Linked DNA regions of Thiosocius teredinicola. The protein of the gene in region 1 binds, or shares a complex with, the protein of each later gene. Links are inferred from orthologs where the notes say so. Each region holds a gene or a part of one and is shown on either strand. Other genes may lie near its edges.

What was found.
Region 2: the proteins of B1781_RS13800 (region 1) and smc are in contact, whole or in part, in a crystal structure (PDB 3ZGX), measured with the Bacillus subtilis proteins. The link is inferred for Thiosocius teredinicola from one-to-one orthologs.

Annotation. Positions count from the first base shown.
Region 1 is NZ_CP019936.1:2,897,526-2,903,503, forward strand. The notes cover bases 1-2,725. They hold B1781_RS13800 (segregation and condensation protein A), read right to left. Parts: upstream 1,883-2,725; coding sequence 1,118-1,882; downstream 1-1,117. Other genes in these bases: rluB (23S rRNA pseudouridine(2605) synthase RluB), read right to left, coding at 1-16; scpB (SMC-Scp complex subunit ScpB), read right to left, coding at 6-1,118; B1781_RS13805 (tryptophan--tRNA ligase), read right to left, coding at 1,951-2,725. Also shown: more of B1781_RS13805, read right to left, coding at 2,726-3,165; B1781_RS13810 (site-2 protease family protein), read right to left, coding at 3,179-3,856; B1781_RS13815 (L-threonylcarbamoyladenylate synthase), read right to left, coding at 4,167-4,790; B1781_RS13820 (PHP domain-containing protein), read right to left, coding at 4,797-5,639; B1781_RS13825 (hypothetical protein), read left to right, coding at 5,747-5,978. UniProt on the Bacillus subtilis protein: Participates in chromosomal partition during cell division. May act via the formation of a condensin-like complex containing Smc and ScpB that pull DNA away from mid-cell into both cell halves.
Region 2 is NZ_CP019936.1:3,309,776-3,314,592, forward strand. The notes cover bases 741-4,817. They hold smc (chromosome segregation protein SMC), read right to left. Parts: upstream 4,442-4,817; coding sequence 941-4,441; downstream 741-940. Other genes in these bases: zipA (cell division protein ZipA), read right to left, coding at 741-880; queF (preQ(1) synthase), read left to right, coding at 4,635-4,817. In the rest of the region: more of zipA, read right to left, coding at 1-740. UniProt on the Bacillus subtilis protein: Required for chromosome condensation and partitioning.

The DNA of each region.
Region 1 (5,978 bases):
TTGGATCAGACTTCATCGCTGCTCAGAATCGGCCGCTCGCGCTTTTCGGCTTCGGCTTCGGCTTCGGCTTCGGCTTCGGCTTCGGCTTCGGCTTCGGCTTCGGCTTCGGCTTCGGCTTCGGCTTCGGCTTCGGCTTCGGCTTCGGCTTCGGCTTCGGCTTCGGCTTCGGCTTCGGCTTCGGCTTCGGCTTCGGCTTCGGCTTCGGCTTCGGCTTCGGCTTCGGCTTCGGCTTCGGCTTCGGCTTCGGCTTCGGCTTCGGCTTCGGCTTCGGCTTCGGCTTCGGCTTCGGCTTCGGCTTCGGCTTCGGCTTCGGCTTCGGCTTCGGCTTCGGCTTCGGCTTCGGCTTCGGCTTCGGCTTCGGCTTCGGCTTCGGCTTCGGCTTCGGCTTCGGCTTCGGCTTCGGCTTCGGCTTCGGCTTCGGCTTCGGCTTCGGCTTCGGCTTCGGCTTCGGCTTCGGCTTCGGCTTCGGCTTCGGCAAGTGTGTCCTCGGTCGCTTCTGCGTCAAGCGACTCGCCATCGCCCTCAGCGCCTTCTGCACCCTCTTCGCCCGCCTTGTCCGGATCGCTCAGATCCAGCTCGCGATTGATCTCGTCGAGATCGCGCAACTCGGCCAACGTCGGCAGTTCGTCCAACGACTTCAGGCCGAAGTAGTCGAGGAACTCCCGGGTGGTGCTGTACAGCGATGGTTTGCCGGGTACATCGCGATGCCCAACAACACGCACCCACTCGCGTTCGAGCAGCGTCTTCATGATGTTGGTGCTGACCGACACACCTCGGATGTCTTCGATCTCGCCACGTGTGATCGGCTGTCGGTAGGCGACCAGCGCGAGCGTTTCCATCAGCGCACGCGAATAACGCGCCGGCTTTTCTTCCCACAGACGCGACACCCACGGCGAACAGTCGGCGCGCACCTGGATGCGCCAGCCGCTGGAGACCTCGGCCACCTCGATACCGCGACCTTCATAGTCCTGCGCCAACGTTTCGAGCGCCTCGCGCAGCTCTTTCTTTTCCGGACACTCGATCTCGGTGAACAGCGTCTGCAATGCGTCCAACGACAAGGGCCGACCGGCGGCGAGCAATGCCGCCTCGACGATATTCTTTAACTCAGGTGCAGCCATTAGCGTGCCTTCACATGGATCGGTGCAAACGACTCGGCCTGCACCAATTCAATCAACTGTTGTTTGATCAGTTCGAGTACCGCCATGAAGGTCACGACCACGCCCTGGCGGCCTTCGCTGATATCGAACAGATCGGTGAACTGGGTGAACCGCTCGGCGTTGACCGATTCGAGTACGCGGCTCATACGCTCGCGCAGCGACAAGGGTTCACGCGCGACATGGTGACTGCTGAACATGTCCGCGCGGTGCAGCACATCTTTGAGTGCCAGCAGCACCTCTTTGAGGTCGACTTCCGGCGGGTCCTGGTCGATGTGCTTGTGCGGCACCTCGACCACCACGGGGAACACGTCACGCCCCAGTTGCGGCAGTGCCTCGATATCTTCGGCCGCCTGTTTGAAGCGCTCGTACTCCTGCAGCCGGCGAATCAGCTCGGCGCGCGGATCGTGCTCTTCTTCTTCGTCGGCCGGTGGGCGCGGCAGCAACATGCGCGACTTGATCTCTGCCAGCATTGCCGCCATCACCAGGTACTCGGCAGCGAGTTCGAGACGCAGATCCTGCATCAACTCGATGTATTCCATGTACTGCTTGGTGATATCGGCAATCGGAATATCGAGGATGTCGAGGTTCTGCCGCCGGATCAGGTACAGCAGCAGATCGAGCGGGCCTTCGAACGCATCGAGAAACACCTCGAGCGCGTCGGGCGGAATGTAGAGGTCTTTGGGCAGGTTGTACTGCGGCTGCCCCTGCACGACGGCAAAGGGCATCTCTTCCTGCTGCGGGGTTTTGACGGCTTCGGCTTGTGGCTCGCTCAATGCAGGGCTATCCGTTGTTGTCAGTAGTCGAGCGACATCGCGTGTCGGACTTCGTCCATCGTCTCGCGCGCCACTTCACGCGCCCGTTCGCAACCCTCGTTGATGATGTTGCGCACCAGGTCGGGTTGCTCGGCGTATTCCTTGGCGCGTTCCTGCATCGGTTTGAGTTCGGCGAGCACGGCATCGATCACCGGCTGCTTGCATTCGATGCAGCCGATGCCGGCCGACTTGCAGCCCTGCTGAACCCATTCCTGCACACCTTGATCCGAATACACCTCGTGGAACTGCCACACAGGGCAGTTGGCCGGATCGCCCGGATCGGTACGCCGCACGCGCGCCGGATCGGTCGGCATGGTGCGCAGGCTCTTCTCGACGTCTTCGGGCAGGGCATCCAACGGTATGGTGTTGCCGTAGGACTTGGACATCTTCTGCCCGTCCAGGCCCGGCATCTTCGACGCCTTGGTCAGCAGCGGCTGCGGCTCGGGCAGGATTACCTTGCCACCGCCTTCGAGGTAGCCGAACAGACGGTCGCGATCGGCGATGCCGATATTCTGTTGCGATTCGAGCAAGGCGCGCGCTGCTTCGAGTGCCGCTTCGTCGCCCTGCTCCTGGTAGGAACGCCGATAGCCGGCATACAGCTTGGCGTTCTTCTTGCCCATCTTCTTGATCGCCTGCTCTGCCTTCTCTTCGAAGTCGGGTTCGCGGCCATAGATGTGGTTGAAACGGCGCGCCACCTCGCGCGTGAGTTCGACGTGCACCACCTGGTCTTCACCGACCGGCACCAGGCCGGCGCGATACACCAGGATGTCGGCCGACTGCAGCAGCGGGTAGCCCAGAAAGCCGTAGGTCGACAGGTCTTTCTCTTTGAGCTTTTCCTGCTGGTCTTTGTAGGTCGGCACACGCTCGAGCCAACCCAGCGGCGTGATCATCGACAGCAGCAGGTGCAGCTCCGCATGCTCGGGCACCCGCGACTGCACGAACAGCGTCGCTTCGCCCGGGTTGACGCCGGCGGCCAGCCAGTCGACCACCATGTCCCAGGTGGCCTGCGGCACCTTGCTTGGATCGTCATAATCCGTGGTCAATGCATGCCAGTCGGCGACGAAGAAGAAGCACTGGTACTCGTGCTGCAACTCGACCCAGTTGCGCAAAACCCCATGATAGTGACCCAGGTGCAAACGCCCGGTCGGGCGCATCCCGGATAGAACGCGTGCGTGTTGCGCAGCTACGGCAGCCAATTGATTACTCCACTCAAGACGGGACCGGCAGTATACCCAAGACGACGTCGCTGCCGGGCAGCAATCCGACCACGGCGACCACCATCGGCCACAGCAGCTGTCCCAGCACCTTGGTGACCAGCAATCCTATCAGGATGAACATCCCAAAAGGTTCGATCCGCGCGTACATTTTCGACAATTCGGCCGGCAGTAGCCCGGTCATGATGCGCCCGCCGTCGAGCGGCGGAATCGGCAGCAGGTTCAGCACCATCAGCATGACGTTGACGATCACGCCGGCGATGCCCATCAACAGTAACGGCAGCGCCACGGCGTGCATCGTGTGCAGCAGGTTGTGCGCCAGCAGCAACAGCAGCGACCAGGCGACCGCCATCAGGAAATTTACGCCGGGACCGGCGGCCGCGACGATCGCCATGTCACGCTTCGGCGAGTTGAGGCGCTCGGGTACGACCGGTACCGGCTTGGCCCAGCCAATCACGAAGCCGGTGAAGCTCAGCATCAGCAGCGGCACCAGCACGGTGCCGATCGGATCGATATGCGCCAGCGGATTGAAGGTGATCCGGCCGAGTTTGCGCGCCGTCGGGTCGCCCAGGCGGTCGGCCATCCAGCCGTGTGCGGCCTCGTGAACGGTGACGGCAAAGATCAGCGGCAACGCCCAGACCGCGATCCACTGCACGAGGGATAATTCTTCCATGGCCGCGATTATATCGCTGCGTTGTGCCGCTGGCGCGCCTGCATGGGTCGCTTAGCCCGAACATTTCACCAGCCGAACAACGCCATTGTTTTAAGTATCTGGAGCGGCAAGGATTTCCTTGAATCGTGATGCGAACGCCACATTTACAGTTTGTACCCGGCGTCGTTCTATTCGGATTCCTGCGGTTTCTCGCTCGCTGCGGCTTGGCTTTCAATCAAGCCATAGCGACGGCTATGACCTTTCGCTCCAAGCCGGCGCCTCAACGGCTGCGAAACGCGCCAGTTCTGCGAATACTGGTGAAGTGTTCGGGCTAGTCGGTGAACAGCGACACATCGCCCAGTCCGGCGCGCAGCACCTTGGGCGGGTCTTCGTGCAGATCGATCACGCTGGTCGGCTCATAGCCGCAGTAGCCGCCGTCGATGATCAGATCGACCGCATGGCCGAGGGTATCGCGCATCTCGTACGGGTCCATCATCGGCATGTCTTCGCCCGGCAGGATCAGCGTGCTGCTGAGCAGCGGCTCGTTGAGGTCGTCGAGCAGCGCCAGGGCCACCCGGTTGTCCGGGATGCGCACGCCGATCGTCTTGCGCTTGGCGTGCATCAGCCGCTTGGGAACCTGCTTCGTCGCCTGCAGGATGAAGGTGTACGGACCCGGCGTCAGATTCTTGATCAGGCGGTGGGCCTGGTTGTCCATCTTGGTGTAGGCCGAGAGCTCGGACAGGCTGCGTCCGATCAGCGTGAAATTGTGCTGTTCGTCGAGACGCCGGATCTGACGAATACGATCCATCGCCGTCTTGTCGCCGATCTGGCAGCCGATGGCATAACTGGAATCGGTCGGATAGATCACCACCCCGCCGTCGCGCACGATGTCCGCGGCATGACGAATCAACCGCGCCTGAGGGTTCTCAGGGTGGATCTGAAAAAACTGAGACATCTTAAATCAATGGCTTATCAGCCAATCCTTCCAAATTGGTTTACATCCCTGCGGTAGCTCGGGCAATCGACCGAGCTCGATCCAGGGCTGTTCCGGTCCGTGGTAATCGGAACCGGCGGATGCCAGCAAACCAAAATCACGCGCATGGTGCGCCATCGTGAAGTAGTCGTCCTTGCTATGACTCCCCGAGACGACCTCAAGCGCCGCGCCGCCGACCTCGACGAATTCGCCGATCAGCCGCCGCAGCTTGGTTCGCGTAAGGGGGTATCGCGCCGGGTGTGCGATTACCGCTTGCCCACCCGAAAGCCGAATCCAGCGCACCGCATCCTCGAGTTCGGCCCATTCGCCCGGCACATAGCCCGGCTTGCCGTTCACCAGGTACTTTTTGAACACCGCGCGCACATCGCTGGCGTGGCCATTATCCACCAGAAATCGTGCGAAATGGGTGCGACTGATCAAACGACCGTTGGATAGTGCGCGTGCGCCCTCGAACGCACCGTCGATGCCCTTGGCGGCCAGGCGCCGACCGATCTCTTCAGCGCGCCAATCGCGAAACTCGCGCAAACCTGCCAGGCCGCCGTTCAAGCGCTCGTCGTCCGCGGCCACGTTCAGACCAACAATGTGAATGGTCAGTGATTGCCAGGTGACCGAGATCTCGACACCCGGCACGAAACCGATGCCGACCTCGCGCGCCGCGTCGGCAGCCTCTGCGACACCCTCGAGCGTGTCGTGATCGGTCAGGGCCATCACCTCCACACCCCCGGCCTGGGCGCGGCAGATCAGCTCGCGCGGCGTCAGCGTGCCGTCGGAGGCGGTGGAATGGGCATGTAAATCAAATGAACTGGGCATAGCGCCGATTTTACAGGAACACCCGCGCCGCCGTTCGCCGACAAAGGCCGTGGTAATCGGCGCTATGCACCCTGTGCGATCAACTGTGCGTGCTACACTTCCGCGCCATGAAAGTCCCGCCGGTCGACCTTTCCCACCTTCGAGAACGCTATCGCGAACTGGCCACGCGAGTGCACGAGTTATGGGAATCGTCCAACCTCGCCCACGACGACGTCGACACCCCGGAACTGTTGCGCGACGCGATGTCGCAGCTGATCGACATGCTGCGGCTGATCGGTACCGACGAGTCGCCGGCCGACAGCGCCGAGATCAACACGGTGGGTGAATACGGCCTGCACT
Region 2 (4,817 bases), 410 kb from region 1 along the record:
TGGCCTCGTAGATCTCGACGCCGTCGCGCACGCCGGGCAACTGGGTGAACATCGACAGGCCGGGCGTGCTGAAATTCGCCATGTCGTCGGCCGGGAAGGTACCCGGCTCGACCATGCTCGCCATGCTGAACATGACACGGTCGCTGTTGCCGTCGTACCGATGGTAGATCGACATATCTCCGATCTGCATGCCGTTCTGCTGGCATGCGCGTTCGATGGCGCTGCCACTGAAACTACCGTTCTTGGCCTTCAGGTTGATTACGACAATCTTGCGTTCGACCTCATCGGCCAGCGCCGGGTCGGTGTGCAGGTAGTCGTTGTCGCCATGTGCATCGAAGTTCAGATCCATCGAGAATTGCGGATCATCGTTGCGCGACGCAGACCAGTCACCCACATCGACCGGATCGGGATCGAGTGTCGACGCCGCACGTTTGTTCGGGTTGCGCGGCGCGGCTTTCGGCTTTTCGGGTTCGGCCTGAGTTGCCGGTTTTTGTTGCGGCTCGGGTTGCGGCTGCGCTGCGGTTTGCGGCCGGCTCTCATTGCCCAACGGCATCTCGGCCTGCGCCAACCGCGATATCACGGTTTCCGGTTCGTCCTTGGCGGACGCCACGGGTGGCTGCTGTTTGGGTTTGAGGCCAAGCACCTCGTCGGGATCGTCGTCGTAGTCGCTGTAGTCGTCGACGTCGTCATCATCCAGCGTCGGTTCGGCACGCGATCCCCGGGCGGATTCTTCCCCACCCTGGTAATCGTCGCCGCGAGCAACGTCGCGCGCCATGCGTTTGTGCGGCATGGCGTGCTTGTAGCGATCCCAAAGATAGATGCCCACCACCAGCAGGACACCGAAGACGATAAGTATGAGTCTAACGAGATCTGGATCCATCGCTATTTGCCGTCGAACAACTCCAATCGACCGAATGTCGGATTCGGCCGGTACGCACCCTTAAACCGCGGCAAGCGCCGCCGCTTCTTCCACATCGACTGAGACCAATCGCGACACGCCGGGTTCATGCATCGTAACCCCGCTGAGTTGATTGGCGATCTCCATCGTGACCTTGTTATGGGTGATGAATATGAACTGTACGTGCTCGGACATTTCCTTGACCAGCGACGAGTAACGACCGACGTTGGCGTCATCCAGCGGCGCATCAACCTCGTCGAGCATACAGAACGGTGCCGGATTCAGGCGGAAGATCGCGAACACCAGTGCCACCGCGGTCAATGCCTTCTCACCGCCGGACAACAGGTGAATGCTGCTGTTGCGCTTGCCGGGCGGGCGGGCCATAACGGTCACGCCGGTGTCGAGCAGGTCTTCGCCGGTCAGTTCCAGGTAGGCATGACCGCCACCGAACAGTTTCGGAAACAGCTCTTTGAACCCGCTGTCGACACGGTCGAAGGTTTCTTTGAAACGCGTGCGCGTCTCGCGGTCGATTTTGCGAATCGCCTCTTCGAGCGTCGCCAGCGATTTACTGACGTCTTCGTGCTGGCTGTCGAGATAGGCCATACGCTCGCTCTGTTCCTTGAACTCGTCGATCGCCGCCAGGTTGATCGGCCCGAGCCGCTGGATGCGATTCGCCAGTTCTTCAGCGCGTTGCTGCCAGGCCTGCACGCTCGCCTCTTCGGCCATCTCTTCGTGCAGCTGGGCACGCTCAAAGCCGGTCTCAGCGAGCTGCTCTTCGAGCGTTTTGCTGCGTACCATTATCTCTTGGCGTGCCATGCGGGCCTGATCGAGGCGTGAGCGCTCGTCCTGCACGCGCTGCTCGACCTGGTGACGTGATTGATCGTGTTCGCGCAGCTGATGGTCGATCGCTTCCAGATGCTTGCGCGCCTCGGTCAGTTGCGTCTCGACGCCTGAACGTTCCTGCAACTGGCTCTCGAGTTTCGCCTGTTGTTCGCCGATCGGCGCCTTGCTGGAGTCGAGGCTGGTCTCGAGATCGCCGCAACGCTGTTGCAGTTGCTCGAGCTGTTGCTGCATGCGGTCGATGCCGTTACGCAACGAGTCTTCCGAGGTGCGCATCGATTCGACGCGCAGGGCAATCTCGTGCACCTTGTTGCGCGCCTCGCTCGCCGCACTGCGCGCATGGTCGAGCACGCCGCGCAGCTCGTCGCGCTTGGCCACGTACTGATCGCGCTGGTTGCCGAGGTCTTCTATCGAGGCCAGCGCTGCATGCAGGCGGCTACGCGCCTCCTCCATGTCGCTGTTACCCTGCTCGATCTGCTGACGCAGTTCTTCGGCGTCGCTCTCCAACCCTTCGAGTCGGTGCCGGATCTGCTCTGCGCGCGCCTGTTTGCCGCTCAGCAGTGCGCGCACCTCGGACACCACGCGTTGCGCGGCTTCGAGTTCACGCTGCTGTGTCTCACGCGCCTGCTCGGCCTCGACCAGGGCCTCGCGATCGAGCGCCAGTTGGTCGGCCAGTTCGTGAACACGCGGTTCGAGTTCTTCCTGGCGTTGCTGCAGATCGCGAATCTCCTGTTCGCGCGCCAGCACGCCGGCCTGCGCATCGCTGCCACGCTGCAGGCTGACCCAGCCGCGACCGACACGGATGCCGTCGGGCGTCACCAGGCTCTCGCCCGGATTGAGCTGGCCACGCCGCGACAATGCCTCGTCGAGACTGTCGGCGACATAGATGGCATTGAGCAGATGCACCAGGGGACCGGGGCCCTGGGCCACTTCGGCCAGCGTACCCGGCTTGGCGGCAACATTGTCGCCGTTGGCCTCGAACAGCGTCAGCACACCGCTATCGAGTTGCGCGAGCTGCGCCGCCGATGCGTCGACGCGATCGACCATGACCGCCTGCAGCTGCTCAGCCAACACCACCTCGACCGCCTGCTGCCAACGATCCGACACCTGCAAACGTTCCAGCAGCCGCTGTGCCTGGTCGAGCCCCTGGTTGCGCAGCCAGTCAGCGACGTCTTTGTCACCTTCGCCGCGCGCCGCCTGCTGCAGTGCATGCAACGAGGCGAGGCGTCCCTTGAGCGTCTCCAACTCTGAGCGCGAGGCGGCCAGTTCTTCCTGCGACTGCTGGTTGCGTTCACGCAACTCGGCAATCGATTGCACGCGCATCTCAACCTGCTGACGCAGCGTGCCCAACCCGGCTTCGCCTTCGGATTCGCGGCGCAACAGTTCAGTGATCTCGGCCTGCAGCGACACGTCGGACAGGTTCTGACGCTCTTCGTCGACGCGCGCGAGACGGCGCTTGATCTGCACCTCTTGCTGTTCGAGGTGGTTGATGCGGGTACGTTCGACCTGCGCCTGCTGCGCCGGCTCATTGGCCCGCTGGTTGAAACTGTCCCAGTCGTTCTGCCAGGACTGCATCGCGGCCTCGGCTTCCTGCAACTGCTGTGCGGTTTCGTCGGCCCGCGCACGCGACTCTTCGAGCATCGGCTGGTCGCGCTCGAGTTCGCCGGCAAGTTGCGCGAGTTTGCTGCTGTCCTGCTCGCTCAGCGACATCGCCTGTTGCAAGGAGCGACGTGCCTGCTCGAGATCTGCCTCTTGCTGGCGACGCGCCTCACGCGCGTATTGGATCGATTCTTCGAGGCGCGCAATCTCCGAGCCGATCGCGTAGTAACGGCCCTGGATCTCGTTGAAGGCATCGTTCGACTCGGAATGCGCCGCCCGCTGCTCCTCGATTTGCGCCTCGAGATTGCGCTGATTGGCGATGGCCGCCTCGAGCTTGTTTTCCTGTTCGGCGATCGTACGGTCGCGCTTTTCGATATCACCGAGCATCTCGTCGAGACGCAGCACCAGCAGCTCGGCGCGAACCCGCCGTTCCTCTTCGCGGTACGATTTGTACTTCTGCGCAGTCGCCGACTGGCGCTCGAGATGGCGCAGTTGTTTCTGCACCTCTTCGCGCAGGTCGTCGAGGCGTTCGAGGTTCTCGCGGGTGTGCGAAATGCGGTTTTCGGTCTCGCGGCGGCGCTCCTTGTACTTGGAGATGCCGGCCGCCTCCTCGAGGTAGACACGCAGATCTTCCGGGCGCGCCTCGATGATGCGCGAGATCATGCCCTGCTCGATGATCGAATAGCTGCGCGGCCCGAGTCCCGTACCGAGAAACAGGTCGGTGATGTCGCGACGGCGGCAACGCACGCCGTTGAGGAAATACAACGATTGACCGTCGCGCGACACCTGGCGCTTGACCGAGATCTCGGCGTACTGCGCGTACTGACCGCCGGCGCTACCGTCCGAGTTGTCGAACACCAGTTCGATGGTTGCGGTGCCGACCGGCTTGCGGCTGCTCGAGCCGTTGAAGATGACATCCGCCATCGACTCGCCGCGCAGCATTTTGGCCGAGCTCTCACCCATGACCCAGCGCACGGCATCGATCACGTTCGACTTGCCGCAGCCGTTCGGTCCGACGATGCCAACGAGGTTACTGGGGAATAGTACGGTGGTCGGGTCGACAAAGGATTTGAAGCCCGCCAGTTTTATTTTTTCCAGACGCATGGCGGGCAAAGATACAGGATGGATCGGCGCCGACACAAGCAACAAACACCGGTGCGAAAACGGTGCCGATAACTGGCTTCATCCGCATGAAAAACAACGGTTTTCCAAGAAAAGCACGGGCATTTTCCTGCCCCCGGCAGCAGGTGGTCACGTATAATCCGCGGCAATTTGCGAACCAATACCAGGAATCATCATGTCCACCCGACCCAGTAAAGAACTGGAGACCTTCGACAACCCGCGCCCGGAGCGCGACTACACCATCCGTATCCGCATGCCCGAGTTCACCTGCCTGTGCCCCAAAACCGGCCAGCCGGACTTCGCGACTCTGCACCTCGAATATGTCCCGGCCGAGCGCTGCGTCGAGCTCAAATCGCTG